Azotobacter salinestris: one gene and its partner. The main gene of each other region encodes a partner of the protein of the gene in region 2 in a complex. Links are inferred from orthologs where the notes say so. Each region holds a gene or a part of one and is shown on either strand. Other genes may lie near its edges. The genes, in order: trxB and trxA.

The links.
Region 1: the proteins of trxA (region 2) and trxB are in contact, whole or in part, in a crystal structure (PDB 1F6M), measured with the Escherichia coli proteins. The link is inferred for Azotobacter salinestris from one-to-one orthologs.

The regions. Positions count from the first base shown.
Region 1 is NZ_CP045302.1:443,454-450,622, reverse strand. What follows is about bases 278-3,217. They hold trxB (thioredoxin-disulfide reductase), read right to left. Parts: upstream 2,252-3,217; coding sequence 1,304-2,251; downstream 278-1,303. Other genes in these bases: GCU53_RS02180 (DNA translocase FtsK), read left to right, coding at 2,694-3,217; aat (leucyl/phenylalanyl-tRNA--protein transferase), read right to left, coding at 560-1,240; GCU53_RS02195 (arginyltransferase), read right to left, coding at 278-479. In the rest of the region: more of GCU53_RS02195, read right to left, coding at 1-277; more of GCU53_RS02180, read left to right, coding at 3,218-5,615; outer membrane lipoprotein periplasmic chaperone LolA, read left to right, coding at 5,643-6,266; GCU53_RS02170 (replication-associated recombination protein A), read left to right, coding at 6,280-7,169.
Region 2 is NZ_CP045302.1:3,248,333-3,256,393, reverse strand. The notes cover bases 227-3,003. They hold trxA (thioredoxin TrxA), read right to left. Parts: upstream 1,890-3,003; coding sequence 1,563-1,889; downstream 227-1,562. Other genes in these bases: ppx (exopolyphosphatase), read left to right, coding at 2,236-3,003; rho (transcription termination factor Rho), read right to left, coding at 227-1,231. Also shown: more of rho, read right to left, coding at 1-226; more of ppx, read left to right, coding at 3,004-3,741; ppk1 (polyphosphate kinase 1), read right to left, coding at 3,787-6,009; hemB (porphobilinogen synthase), read right to left, coding at 6,028-7,041; isoprenoid biosynthesis glyoxalase ElbB, read left to right, coding at 7,400-8,053; GCU53_RS15050 (YaiI/YqxD family protein), read right to left, coding at 8,058-8,061. UniProt on the Escherichia coli protein: Participates in various redox reactions through the reversible oxidation of its active center dithiol to a disulfide and catalyzes dithiol-disulfide exchange reactions.

The DNA of each region.
Region 1 (7,169 bases), 2.8 Mb from region 2 along the record:
TCGGTCACGGCGACGGCCAGCAGGCGCCCGGCAAGGCGAAACTCGTAGAAGCGGGAAAAGGGTAGGTCGCGTACCAGGAAGGTACAGAACTGGTCTCGATTGGGAGGATGCATATCGCCGTCGGCATGGCGCTGTTCGATATAGCGTGCATACAGTTTGTAATACTCCTCGGTGAAGCTGGGGCGTACGGCTCGTACCGAGAGATCTGTATTGCGTTTCAGGATGCGCCGCTGCTGGCGATTCGGTGAGAAGCCCCTGGCAGGGATGCGAGCCGGGATGCAGGCGTTGCAGCCCTGGCAATGAGGGCGATAAAGGTGATCGCCGCTGCGCCGGAATCCTAGGTCTGAGAGCTCCGCATAGACGTGCATGTCCATGGGCTGGCTGGGATCAAGGAACAGGGTCGTCGCCTGCTCGTCGGGCAGATAGCTGCAGGCGTGCGGTTGCGTGGCGTAGAACTTGAGACGAGCCAGCTCGGTCATGATCAACCCCCGGAAAGCTCTTGGCGTGCCGTGATCGTTCAGCGGCACTCATCAAGTGTATGCCAGGCTGTGGGCCTCTACTAGGCGACCCAGTCAGCCGTATTCGGCAGGTCCAGATGGCGTTTCAAAAAGTCGGAGAACTCGGTGCGGGGAATGCTGCGGGCGCCAAGGCTCTGCAGGTGCTCGGTAGGCATCTGGCAGTCGATCAGCACGAAGCCCCATTGCTCGAGTCGTCTCACCAGCGTTGCAAAGCCAACCTTGGATGCATTGTCGGTATGGCTGAACATGGACTCGCCAAAGAATAGTTGGCCAATCGCCAAGCCATAGAGTCCTCCGACGAGAGTGCCGCTCTGCCAGACTTCAACCGAGTGAGCGATGCCGCGGCGGTGAAGCTCCTGATAGGCCTTTCTCATTTCTGGAGTTATCCAGGTGCCGTCGGCATAGTCGCGCGGGCCGGCACAAGCCTCGATCACGGCGGAAAAGTCTCGATCGAAGGACACTTGAAAGCGCTCCTGGCGGAGGACTTTGCGAAGGCTGCGGGAGACATGCAGCTCATGAGGAAACAGCACGGTGCGTGGGTCCGGCGACCACCAGAGAATGGGTTGTCCCGCCTGGTACCAGGGAAAGCAGCCATGCCGGTAGGCCTGGATCAGGCGTTCGGACGAGAGGTCGCCTCCAACAGCCAGCAGGCCATTGGGGTCGCGCAAGGCTCTCTCCAAGGGGGGGAAGTTCAGGCTGTCGCGTTGCAGACAAGTCAGCATGTTGACGCCGCAGTGTGAGCAGTTATGAATGGAGGAGGGGCGGGCCGAAGCCCGCCGAGTCGATCAGCTGTCCAGATAGCGCTCGGCATCCAGGGCAGCCATGCAGCCGGCGCCTGCCGAGGTGATGGCTTGGCGATAGACATGGTCGGCTACATCGCCAGCAGCGAAAATGCCTTCGATGCTGGTGGCGGTGGCATCACCCGAGCTGCCGCCCTTGATCGTCAAGTAGCCATCGTGCATCTCAAGCTGGCCCTGGAATAGTTCTGTATTGGGCTTGTGACCGATGGCGATGAAGACGCCGGTCAGGGGCAGCGTCTCGGTGGTCCCGCTCAGTGTGTCCTTCAGGCGTACGCCGGTTACTCCGGAGGCGTCGCCGAGCACTTCGTCCAGGGTCTGGTTCCAATGCAGGCGAATATTGCCGTTCCGGGCCTTCTCGAAGAGCTTGTCCTGCAGGATCTTCTCGGCGCGCAACTTGTCACGGCGATGGATCAGGTGGACCTCCTTGGCAATATTTGACAGATATAAGGCCTCTTCCACCGCAGTATTGCCACCGCCGATCACGCAAACCACCTGATTGCGATAGAAGAAGCCATCGCAGGTGGCGCAGGCGGAAACGCCCTTGCCGGAGAATGCTTCCTCGGAGGGCAGGCCGAGGTACTGGGCCGAGGCTCCCGTGGCGATGATCAGCGCGTCACAGGTGTAGGTCGCAGTGTCGCCGATCAGGGTGAAGGGGCGCTGCTGCAACTTGGCAGTATGGATGTGGTCGTAGGCGATCTCGGTGTCGAAGCGCTCGGCATGTTTCTGCATGCGCTCCATCAGGCCGGGGCCGGTCAAGCCTTCGACGTCGCCGGGCCAGTTGTCCACTTCGGTGGTCGTGGTCAGTTGGCCGCCGGGCTGGATGCCGGTGATCAGCAGGGGCTTCAGATTGGCGCGTGCAGCATAGACGGCAGCAGTATAGCCAGCTGGGCCGGAGCCCAGGATGATCAGCCGCGAATGCTTGACATCATTCATAAAAAGTCCCCGTAAGCCTTTGTCACAAAAGAAAATGCATGCTCCAATAAAGCAGCATGGCAATGATGGTCGACTATGCTACACCGAAGCACGAGAGGTCGGCAAAAAGGGGAGGAAGGCCCTCTGCATGGCATCGGATAGGCAAAATCGTACAATAGGGGATTCTCAAAGAGCCGGTATTGTCATTCCTGACTAGGAATAGCCGGGCGTATCGACGACAGGCTGGAGTCAAGGACGCCACGAAGGCAGGCTCAGACGGTAAAGACGAAATCCGGCTTGAGGCATGGAATTCATTCCTCATAAATGAGTAGTCTGAGTCTGGCTACAACACTGAGCGTGACTGTGGCTCAACTAAGGCCTCAGCCGTCGCTGCCGTGCGCTTGGCTCTCGACCGACACGTAACCTGGATGGAACGCGCCGTTGGCGCAGGAAAAGAAGCGTTTTGAAGAAATCCTCTACAAAAGTACGGCTTCCGGCGTGGCAGCAACAGCTGAGTTCACGCCTCAAGGAAGGTGCCCTGATCGCCTTGAGTGCGCTCTGCCTGTACCTCTGGATGGCGCTGCTGAGCTACGATTCGTCCGATCCCGGCTGGAGTCACAGCAGCAATGTGGCGCAGGTGCAGAATTCTGCGGGTCGGGCAGGCGCCTGGCTCGCCGACATCCTGTTCATGGCCCTTGGCTATTTCGCCTACCTCTTTCCCCTGCTGCTGGTGATCAAGACGGCTCAGGCGTTCCGGGCACGTCATGAGCCTTGGCCTTGGAATGGCTGGCTGTTTTCATGGCGCCTGACCGGCCTGGCGATCCTGATCCCTGCGGGCTCCGCGCTGGCGTACATTCATTTCCATTCCGCCACTGATCTGCCAGCCTCTACCGGCGGTGCCTTGGGCTCGGTTTTAGGCAAACTCGCTCTGGACGCGCTCAACGTGCAGGGCAGCACGCTGATGTTCCTCTCGCTGTTCCTTTTCGGACTGACAGTGTTCGCCGATCTGTCCTGGTTCAGGGTCATGGATCTGACTGGCAAGATCACCCTCGATTTGTTCGAGTTGGTGCAGGGCGCCGTCGGGCGTTGGTGGGGGACCCTGGCCGAGCGCAGACGACTGGTTGCCCAGCTGCGCGAAGCCGAGAGACCGGTCAAGCCCCGCATGGCCGATGAGCCTAGGGGCGAGTCGTTCCAGGTGGCCGAACCGCGCATCGCGGAGCCGCTGGTCGAGGTGCACGAAGAGCCGGCCACGATCAAGCCTGCAGCTCGGCGCCGCACCGCAGCCATCGTGGATGTTCCGGCCAGATTCCAGCGTCCGCCGGAGTCCTCCCCGTCGCGCAAGCCTCGTAGCGAGCTCATGGGCGCAGCGCCGAAGCCACGCATCGAGCCTGAAGTTGCCACGCCCAGGCCTCGTATCGAGCCAGGGATCGAGATGCCCAAGCCGCGCGTCGAGCCCGAGGTCGCTTCGCTCAAGTCCCGTATCGAGCCCGGGCTGGCTACGCCTCAGCAGCCCCGTGTCGACCTTGAGCCCGCCACGCCAAACCATCAGCCTCGCAACGAACCCGAGACGGTCCCGGCCTGGTCCGAGGAGTTCAATGAGTTCGACGGCCTGTCGCTGGACTTCCAGCAGGACGCTTTCGAGGAAACGTCGTCAGCCGCTCCCCCGCGTTTCGACGAGCCCAAGCCTGCGCTCACGACACCGGCTGTCGAGCGCCAGCCACGCAGCGAGCCGGAGCTGGTCTCCACGATCCGGCCTGTAGCCGAGCCGGAGCGTCGGCCGGCACCGGTCATCACGCCGCTCTCGGAAACCCTCGCCATGGAGCCCCGACCGCAACCTGTGCCCGTATCCGCGTTTCGGGAAAGGCCCGCTTCGCTCGTCGACACTGTCCTGGAGGGAACCCTGCCACCGCTTTCCCTGCTGGATGCTCCCGAGGAGAAGTCGCAGGACTACTCGGCCGAGTCGCTTGAGGCGTTGTCTCGTCTGCTCGAGATCAAGCTCAAGGAATTCGGCGTCGAGGTGCGCGTCGAGTCCGTACATCCAGGCCCGGTGATCACTCGCTTCGAGATCCAGCTGGCTCCGGGCGTCAAGGTCAGCCGGATTTCCAACCTGGCCAAAGACCTGGCCCGTTCGATGGCGATGATCAGCGTGCGGGTAGTCGAGGTCATTCCCGGCAAGACCACGGTGGGCATCGAAGTGCCCAACGAGGACCGGCAGATCGTGCGCTTCTCCGAGGTGCTGATGTCCACCGAGTACGAGGAGGCCAAGTCTCCGGTCACTCTGGCGCTGGGCCACGACATCGGCGGCAAGCCGATCATTGCCGACCTGGCGAAGATGCCCCACCTGCTGGTGGCCGGTACCACCGGTTCCGGCAAGTCGGTCGGGGTCAACGCGATGATCCTGTCGATTCTCTTCAAGTCGACGCCTCAAGAGGCGCGCCTGATCATGATCGACCCGAAGATGCTCGAGCTGTCGATCTACGAGGGCATTCCCCATCTGCTCTGTCCGGTGGTGACCGACATGAAGGAGGCGGCCAACGCCCTGCGCTGGAGCGTGGCCGAGATGGAGCGCCGCTACAAGCTGATGGCGGCCATGGGCGTGCGCAACCTGGCCGGCTTCAACCGCAAGGTGAAGGATGCCGAGGAGGCCGGCACACCGCTCTATGATCCGCTGTATCGACGCGAGAGCATGGACGACGAGCCGCCGCTGCTACAGCCGCTGCCGACCATCGTGGTGGTGGTCGACGAGTTCGCCGACATGATGATGATCGTCGGCAAGAAGGTCGAGGAACTGATCGCGCGCATCGCCCAGAAGGCCCGGGCCGCCGGCATCCACCTGATCCTGGCGACCCAGCGCCCCTCGGTGGATGTGATCACCGGCCTGATCAAGGCCAATATCCCGACCCGCATGGCCTTCCAGGTATCGAGCAAGATCGATTCGCGCACCATCCTCGACCAGGGCGGCGCCGAGCAGCTGCTCGGCCACGGCGACATGCTCTACCTGCCGCCCGGTACCGGTCTGCCGATCCGCGTGCACGGCGCCTTCGTCTCCGACGACGAGGTGCATCGCGTCGTCGAGGCCTGGAAACAGCGCGGTGCGCCGGACTACGTCGAGGATATTCTCGCCGGCGCCGAGGAGAGCGGCATTGGCTTCGAGGGCGGCAGCGATGGCGGCGAGGGCAGCGAGGAGGATCCGCTGTACGACGAGGCCGTGCGCTTCGTGACGGAAAGTCGGCGCGCCTCGATCTCGGCGGTACAGCGCAAGCTGAAAATCGGCTATAACCGCGCGGCACGGATGATCGAAGCCATGGAGATGGCGGGTGTGGTGTCCTCGATGAACACCAACGGCTCGCGGGAAGTAATCGCTCCCGCACCGGTTCGCGACTGATTTCCCAACGCTCCCATGAGGATTGTCATGCGCCTTTTCCGCATGCTGTTGCTGTCCGCTGTCACTTTCGTCCTGCTGCCGGCGCAGGCCGACGAGCGCTCGATCCAGCGCCTGACCCAGTTGCTTGACCGGGCACAGACCCTGACCGCGCGCTTCTCCCAGCTCACCCTCGACGGCTCCGGCACCCAGTTGCAGGAAACCTCCGGCGAGATGGCGCTGAAGCGCCCGGGGCTGTTCCGCTGGCATACCGATGCGCCGCAGGAGCAGCTTCTGGTGTCCAATGGCAAGACGGTCTGGCTCTACGACCCGGACCTGGAGCAGGTGACCATCCGCAGCCTCGACCAGCGCCTGACCCATACCCCGGCACTGCTGCTCTCCGGCGATATCTCGAAGATCGGCGAGAATTTCGAGATCACCCACAAGGAAGCCGGCGGCGTGGTGGATTTCATCCTCAAGCCGAAGGCCAAGGACACCCTGTTCGACAACCTGCGCCTGTCTTTCCGTGAGGGTGTGGTCAACGACATGCAACTGATCGACGGGGTCGGCCAGCGTACCAACATCCTGTTCTTCGGGGTGAAGATGAACCAGTTGCTCGATACCGCGCAGTTCGATTTCAAGGTGCCGGAAGGCACCGACGTCATTCAGGAGTGATCCGGCCAAGCCCATGGACCTGTTTCGCGCCGACCCTCCCGCCCAGCCCCTGGCCGCGCGTCTGCGCCCGACCAGCCTGGACGAATATGTCGGTCAGGAGCATCTGCTGGCCCGTGGCAAGCCGCTGCGCGAGGCGCTGGAGCAGGGTGCCCTGCATTCGATGATCTTCTGGGGGCCGCCCGGGGTCGGCAAGACCACCCTGGCGCGGCTGCTGGCGAAAGTCACTGACGCGCATTTCGAGACAATCTCCGCGGTGCTTGCCGGCGTCAGGGAGATTCGCCAGGCGGTCGAAGTCGCGCGTCAGCAGGCGGCCCAGCACGGCCGGCGAACGATCCTCTTCGTCGACGAGGTGCACCGCTTCAACAAGTCGCAACAGGACGCCTTCCTGCCGTACGTGGAAGACGGCACCCTGGTCTTCATCGGCGCCACCACCGAGAACCCCTCCTTCGAGTTGAACAATGCGCTGCTCTCGCGGGCCCGCGTCTACGTGCTTAAGAGTCTGGACGAGGCGGCCCTGCGCCGGCTGGCCGGGCGCGCCCTGGGCGAGGAGCGCGGGCTGGGAGGACGCCGCCTGAGCCTGCCGGAGGACGGTCTCCAGACGCTGCTGGCGGCAGCCGACGGCGACGGACGGCGCCTGCTCAATCTGCTGGAGAACGCCGCCGATCTGGTCGAGGATGGCGAGACGATCGGTGTCGAGCTGCTCGGCAATCTGCTGGGCGACAGCCGCCGGCGTTTCGACAAGGGCGGCGAGGCCTTCTACGATCAGATTTCCGCGCTGCACAAGTCAGTGCGCGGCTCGAATCCCGATGCCGCGCTCTACTGGTTCGCGCGAATGCTCGATGGCGGCTGCGATCCGCTGTACCTCGCCCGCCGCGTGGTGCGCATGGCCAGCGAGGACATTGG
Region 2 (8,061 bases):
CCTCGTTGGTCTTGGTGTCCTTCAGACGGTCGAGGAGGAATTCGATGGCGGCGATCTCGTCCATGGGATGCAGGATCTTGCGCAGAATCCACATGCGCTGCAGCTCCTCCTCGCCGGTCAGGAGCTCTTCGCGACGGGTACCGGAACGGTTGATGTTGATCGCCGGGAACACGCGCTTCTCGGCGATGCGCCGGTCGAGCTGCAGTTCCAGGTTGCCGGTGCCCTTGAACTCCTCGTAGATCACCTCGTCCATCTTCGAGCCGGTTTCCACCAGGGCGGTGGCGAGGATGGTCAGGCTGCCGCCCTCCTCGATGTTGCGCGCGGCGCCGAAGAAACGCTTGGGCTTCTCCAGGGCATGGGCGTCGACACCGCCGGTGAGCACCTTGCCGGAGCTGGGAATCACGGTGTTGTAGGCACGCGCCAGACGGGTGATGGAGTCGAGCAGAATCACCACGTCCTTCTTGTGCTCGACCAGGCGCTTGGCCTTCTCGATGACCATCTCGGCGACCTGCACATGGCGGGTCGGCGGCTCGTCGAAGGTGGAGGCGACCACTTCGCCGCGCACGGTGCGCTGCATCTCGGTCACCTCCTCCGGGCGCTCGTCGATCAGCAGGACGATCAGGTGCACTTCCGGGTTGTTGCGCGTGATGTTGCTGGCGATGTTCTGCAGCATGATCGTCTTGCCGGCCTTCGGCGGCGCGACGATCAGACCACGCTGCCCCTTGCCGATCGGCGCGCAGAGGTCGATCACGCGGCCGGTGAGGTCTTCGGTGGAGCCGTTGCCGGCCTCCATGGTGAGACGGGCATTGGGGAACAGCGGGGTGAGGTTCTCGAAGAGAATCTTGTTCTTCGCGTTTTCCGGCCGGTCGAAGTTGATCGAGTCGACCTTGAGCAGTGCGAAGTAGCGCTCGCCCTCCTTCGGCGGACGGATCTTGCCGACGATGGTGTCGCCGGTGCGCAGGTTGAAGCGGCGGATCTGGCTCGGCGAGACGTAGATGTCGTCCGGGCCGGCCAGGTAGGAGGAGTCCGCGCTGCGCAGGAATCCGAAGCCGTCCTGAAGGATCTCCAGCACGCCATCACCGGAGATTTCCTCGCCGCTTTTCGCATGCTTCTTCAGCAGGGAGAAAATCACATCCTGCTTGCGCGAACGGGCCATGTTCTCCAGGCCCATCTGTTCGGCCATTTCCAGCAGTTCGGTAATAGGCTTTTGCTTGAGTTCGGTCAGATTCATAAGACGATAAGGGGGGCAGAAAGCGTTGAGCTTGGGAAAGCCGCGCCGCAGGGAAGGCGATCGGATCGCTGTACTTGTTCTAAAGAGATGCGTCGGCGACGACTGACGGAGGACAGCGTTAAATTCGCTGCGAGAGCCGAATCTAACACCCCGAAAAAGGTGCGTCCAGCCTCGCACGATAAAAACTGCGACCCCGGATCCGGCGAACAGGCCGCTCTCCGCCTTTCTTGCCACACACAACCCGCCGGGCTCGGGACCACGGGACCGAGCCCGCCCTGGCTTTCATGCTTCCAGCCGGCCCGGGAGCTCAGGATGCGCTTGGCAGGCGAGCTCAGATATTGCTGTCGAGAAAGGCGGCCAGCTGCGACTTGGACAGGGCGCCCACCTTGGTCGCCTCGACGTTGCCACCCTTGAACAGCATCAGGGTCGGAATGCCGCGCACGCCGTACTTCGCCGGAGTGCCCTGGTTTTCATCGATGTTGAGCTTGCAGATCTTCAGCCGGCCTTCGTAATCCTTGGCGATTTCGTTGAGCACAGGGGCGATCATCTTGCACGGCCCGCACCATTCGGCCCAATAGTCGACAAGCACCGGCCCCTCGGCCTGAAGCACATCCTGCTCGAAGCTGGCGTCGCTGACGTTGGTGATGAGTTCGCTCATGGAAAATCTCCGTGGTCGGAAGCACAAATTTCCGAACATGATAGCCCGCATTGGTCGGCACAGGAAGGCGAGCGCGCCGCCCTGCCCCGCCTTCAGGCTCCAGGAGTGCAAAAAGGGCGCCCGGCTGCAGGTCGGCACCCGGTCGCACAAGGCCATGCTCCGGGCCCGCCTGCCCGTCACCCTGCGCACCTCCGCCAAGGGACATTCGGGCGCATCGTCCCCGACCGGCATCAAGTCTTATAATAGGCCGCCTATCGCACAAGCTGCCTTGGACCCTTCATCCGTAAACTGGTACAACTGCTCCCCCGTGGCCGAACGGCGCGGTTCTGCCATCGAGACACCTGACATGCCAAAAACCCAAGCCGAGAGCTTTCCCCTGATTGCCGCCATCGACCTTGGCTCCAACAGCTTCCACATGGTACTGGCCAAGCCCGACCGGACCGAGATCCGCCCGCTCGAGCGCCTGGGCGAGAAGGTCCAGCTGGGCGCGGGGCTCGACGACCAGCACCAGCTCAGCGAGGAGGCGATGCAGCGCGGGCTCGACTGCCTGCGCCGCTTCGCCCAACTGATCAACGGCATGCCGAAGGGGGCGGTGCGCATCGTCGCCACCAACGCCCTGCGCGAGGCGCGCAATCGCAACGAATTCATCCGCCGCGCGAACGAGATACTCGGGCACCCGGTGGAACTGATCTCCGGTCGCGAGGAGGCACGCCTGATCTATCTCGGCGTCTCCCACACCCTGCCGGCCGCTGCCGGCAAGCGACTGGTCGTGGATATCGGCGGCGGAAGCACGGAATTCATCATTGGCGAGAACTTCGAGCCGTTGCTGCGCGAAAGCCTGCAGATGGGCAGCGTCAGCTATACCCGCACCCATTTCGCCGACGGCAAGATCACCCCGGCCCGCTATGCCCAAGCCTATACCGCGGCACGCCTGGAGCTGATGTCCATCGAGAATGCCCTGCAGCGCCTCGGCTGGCAGGAGGCGGTGGGCTCCTCGGGAACCATCCGTGCGGTCGGCCTAGCGATTCAGGGTGACGGGCACAGCAATGGCGAGGTGACCGCCGAGGGCATCGCCTGGCTGAAACGCAGGCTGTTCAAGCTCGGCGACGTGGAAAAGCTGGACATGGACGGCATCAAGGCAGACCGTCGGGCCATTTTTCCCGCCGGCCTGGCGATCCTGGAGGCGGTATTCGACGCCCTGCAGCTGCAGACGATGACCTACTCGGACGGCGCCCTGCGCGAAGGCGTGCTCTACGACCTGCTCGGCCGTCACCATCACGAGGACGTCCGCGAGCGCACCCTCGTCTCGCTGATGGAGCGCTATCGCGTCGACGTGGAGCAGGCCGCACGGGTCGAGGCCAAGGCACTCTCGGCGCTGGAGCAGGTCGCCGCCGCCTGGGGTCTGGAGGATGAGAACCATCGTGAACTGCTGAGTTGGGCGGCGCGGGTGCACGAGATCGGCCTGGATATCGCCCACTACCACTACCACAAGCACGGCGCCTACCTGATCGAGCATTCCGACCTGGCCGGCTTCTCGCGCAAGGATCAGCAGATGCTCGCCCTGCTGGTCCGCGGCCACCGGCGCAACATCCCGCGGGACAAGTTCAGCGAATTCAGCAGCGACGATGGCGACAAGCTGGTGCGACTGTGCATCCTGCTGCGCGTCGCGATCCTCTTCCACCACATCCGTGGCACCCAGGAGATGCCCAAGGTGCAGTTCCGCGCCAGCGAGCGCGCGCTGGAGCTGATCTTCCCCGAGGGCTGGCTGAACGCCAACCCGCTGACCCAGGCCGACTTCGCCCAGGAGGCCGAATGGCTGGCGCGGGTCGGCTACGGCATCCAGGTCCGCTGAAGCACTGGCGGCGGAGCCGCCACTCGGCGCCCCCGCCGCGCATCCTCAGCGGGTACCGAGCGTGGGGCTGCTCAGCTTCTCCAGCAGCATGGCCTGCACGCTGCGCGGGTTCTGGTTGCCGCTCGGGCTGTTGCGCAGGTAGCTGCCGTCGGGCTGCAGCTGCCAGCTGTGGGTGTTGTCGCCGAGGTAGGCCTCCAGTTCCTTCTTCACCCGCAGCATCAGCTTCTTGCCCTCGACCGGGAAGCAGGTCTCGACCCGCCGGTCGAGATTGCGCTCCATCCAGTCGGCGCTGGACAGGTAGAGCTTCTCCTCGCCGTCGTTGAGGAAGTAGAACACCCGCGCGTGCTCGAGGAAGCGGCCGATGATCGAGCGCACCTGGATGTTGTGCGAGACGCCCAGGATGCCCGGGCGCAGGCAGCACATGCCGCGCACGATCAGATCGACCCGCACGCCGGTCTGGCTGGCCTTGTAAAGCGCCCGGATCATCTTCGCATCGGTCAGGGCGTTGACCTTGATGATGATGTGCGCCGGCCGACCCTCGCTGGCATGCTGAGTCTCGCGGGCGATCATGTCGAGCAGGGCCTTCTTCAGGGTGAAGGGCGCATGCAAGAGCTTCTTCATGCGCAGGGTCTTGCCCATGCCGATCAGTTGGTTGAACAGCTTGGAGACGTCCTCGCACAGCGCCACGTCGGCGGTCAGCAGACTGTAGTCCGTGTACAGGCGGGCGTTGGCGGTGTGGTAGTTGCCGGTTCCGAGGTGCGCGTAGCGGCGCAGCTCGCCGTTCTCGCGGCGCAGGATCAGCATCATCTTGGCGTGGGTCTTGAAGCCGACCACCCCGTAGATGACCACCGCGCCCGCCTGCTGCAGGCGGCTGGCCAGCTGCAGGTTGGACTCCTCATCGAAGCGCGCGCGCAGCTCGACCACCGCGGTGACCTCCTTGCCGTTGCGCGCCGCCTCCACCAGGGCATCGACGATCTCCGAATTGGCCCCGGAGCGGTACAGCGTCTGCTTGATTGCTAGCACGTGAGGGTCCTTGGCCGCCTGGCGCAACAGGTCGACCACCGGCGTGAAGGACTCGAAGGGATGCAGCAGCAGCATGTCCTGCCTGCCGATCACGCTGAACATGTTCTCGCTGTTCTGCAGCGCCTTGGGAATCACCGGGGTGAAGGGGGCATGCTGCAGCTCGGGATGGCTGTCCAGGCTGGTGATGCTGAACAGGCGGGTCAGGTTGACCGGGCCGTCGACCCGGTACATCTCCGCTTCGGACAGGCCGAATTGCTTGAGCAGGTAGCCGGTCAGGTGCTGCGGACAGGTGTCCACCACCTCCAGCCGCACCGCATCGCCGAAGCGCCGGGAATACAGCTCGCCGCGCAGGGCGCGGGCCAGGTCCTCGACATCCTCGTCCACCGACAGGTCGGCGTTGCGGGTCAGGCGGAACTGGTAGCAGCCCTTGACCTTCATGCCCTGGAACAGGTCGTCGGCATGGGCGTGGATCATCGAGGAAAGGAAGACGAAGTTGTCGCCGGGACCGCCCACCTCTTCCGGAATGCGGATCACTCGCGGCAGCAGGCGCGGCGCCGGCAGTATCGCCAGCCCGGAATCGCGACCGAAGGCATCCAGCCCCTCCAGCTCGACGATGAAGTTCAGGCTCTTGTTCACCAGCAGCGGGAAGGGGTGCGTCGGATCGAGGCCGATCGGCGTGATGATCGGTGCGATCTCCTCGCGGAAGTAGCGACGCACCCAGGCCTTGACCTTGGCAGTCCAGTTGCGGCGACGGATGAAGTTGATCTGGTGGCGGACCAACTCGGGCAGCAGCACCTCGTTGAGGATGGCGTACTGGCGGGCCACCAGCTCATGCACCTGCTCGCTGATCCAGGGCAGCGCCTGATGCGGCTGCAGGCCATCGGCGCCGGCCAGTTCGCGGGCGAAGGCGACCTGCTTCTTCAGGCCGGCGACGCGGATCTGGAAGAACTCGTCGAGATTGCCGGAGAAGATCAACAGGAACTTCAGCCGCTCGAGCAGCGGATAAGACTCGTCCAGCGCCTGCGCCAGCACGCGGGCATTGAACTGCAGCTGGGACAGCTCGCGATGGATGTACAGGCTGGTGTCGTCCAGACTCGGCACCGGCGCGGACAGCGCCTCCGGGACCGGCTCATCCTGGACGGGCGCCGCTTCCTTGCCGGGCTCCGCCTTCTGGAGCCGGGCGAGTGCCTCGTCTGCCGGTTCGGCTTCGAGCAAGGCGTTGTCGTTGAGACCTTCAGTGTTCATCTGCACTTCCCGGGAAAATCAATGCCCTTGTTTTAGCAGTTCCGCCGCACGCCTGGCGAAGTAGGTGAGGATGCCATCGGCCCCGGCGCGCTTGAAGGCGACCAGGGACTCGAGGATCACCGCCTCGCCCAGCCAGCCGTTCTGGATCGCCGCCATGTGCATGGCGTACTCGCCGCTGACCTGGTAGGCGAAGGTCGGCACACGGAATTCGTCCTTCACCCGGCGGACCACGTCCAGGTAGGGCATGCCCGGCTTGACCATCACCATGTCGGCCCCCTCGGCCAGGTCCAGCGCCACCTCGTGCAGGGCCTCGTCGCCGTTGGCCGGGTCCATCTGGTAGGTGTTCTTGCTGCCCTTGCCGAGGTTGCCGGCGGAGCCCACGGCATCGCGGAACGGACCGTAGTAGGCGCTGGCGTACTTGGCCGAGTAGGCCATGATGCGCACGTTCGGGTGTCCGGCCAGCTCCAGGGCCTCGCGGATCGCCTGAATGCGACCGTCCATCATGTCCGAGGGCGCCACCACCTGGGCGCCGGCCTCAGCATGGGAGAGCGCCTGCCTGACCAGCGCATCGACGGTGACGTCGTTCTGCACGTAGCCATGCTCGTCGAGGATGCCATCCTGTCCGTGGGTGGTGAAGGGATCCAGGGCCACGTCGGTGATGATCCCCAGCTCCGGAAAGCGCTGGCGCAGGGCACGGGTGGCGCGCTGGGCGATGCCCTCGGGATTCCAGGCCTCGGCGGCATCCAGCGATTTCTTCTCGGGCGGGGTCACCGGGAACAGCGCCAGCGCCGGAATCCCCAGGGCCACGCACGCCTCGGCCTCCTCGAGCAGCAGGTCGATGCTCAGGCGCTCGACGCCCGGCATCGAGGGCACCGCCTCGCGGCGATTCTCGCCGTCGAGCACGAATACCGGCAGGATCAGATCGTTGGTGGTGAGCACGCTCTCGCGCACCAGGCGGCGGGAAAATTCGTCGCAGCGGTTGCGGCGTAGGCGGGTGGCAGGGAACAGGCGATTGGCGGGGGTAAAGCTCACGGCGGACTCCAGGACCCGGGCAGGCGGGCGCAGTGTGACAGTTATAAGCCCAGCAGATGACCGAAATATGACGATCGGAACGCGAGTGCTGACCGCTCGCCGCTCCATGCCCCATTGTCGCCAGCCCTGTCGCCGAGGGCCAGCACTTTGCCCGGGAGTGCGCCACAAAGCCCGCTCCCGAGCCCACCGCAGGGCTTCGAAGCCATCCGGGCCACATCGCCGGCATGTCGCTCCAGGCAGCGAACGGCTAGGATTGGCCCATGGCCTCTCATCCCGCGGATGGGCAGTGCCCTCTTCATCAGCTGTTATGCCGGGATCTGTCGCACGCACGCGAGCCCGGCCCATCTCAGGAGGTCCCATGAACAAGAAGGTTGCCGTCATCCTCTCGGGCTGCGGCGTCTACGACGGCTCGGAAATCTACGAGAGCGTGCTCACCCTGCTGCGCCTCGACCAGCGCGGCGCCCAGGTGCAGTGCTTCGCGCCGAACGTTCCGCAACTGCATGTGATCGACCACTACCGCGGCGAAGAAACCCAGGAGAGTCGCAACGTGCTGGTGGAAGCAGCACGCCTGGCCCGCGGCAACATCAAGGATGTCCGCGAAGGCAAGGTCGAGGCCTTCGATGCGTTGATTCTGCCCGGCGGTTTCGGCGCGGCGAAGAACCTCTCCGACTTCGCGGTCAGCGGTGCCGACTGCACGGTGCAGCCCGACGTGCTGGCCTTCGCCCAGGCCTTCGCTCAGGCCGGCAAGCCGGTGGGCCTGATCTGCATCGCACCGGCGCTGGCGGCCAGGATCTACGGCCCCGGCGTGGTCTGCACCATCGGCAATGACCCGGACACCGCCGCCACCCTGACCAGGATGGGCGCCCAGCACGAGAACTGCGCGGTGGACGAGATCGTCGTCGATCCCCAGCGCAAGCTGGTCACCACCCCGGCCTACATGCTCGCCAAGTCGATCAGCGAAGCCGCCAGCGGCATCAACAAGCTGGTCGACCGCGTTCTCGAACTGGCCTGACCGGTCAG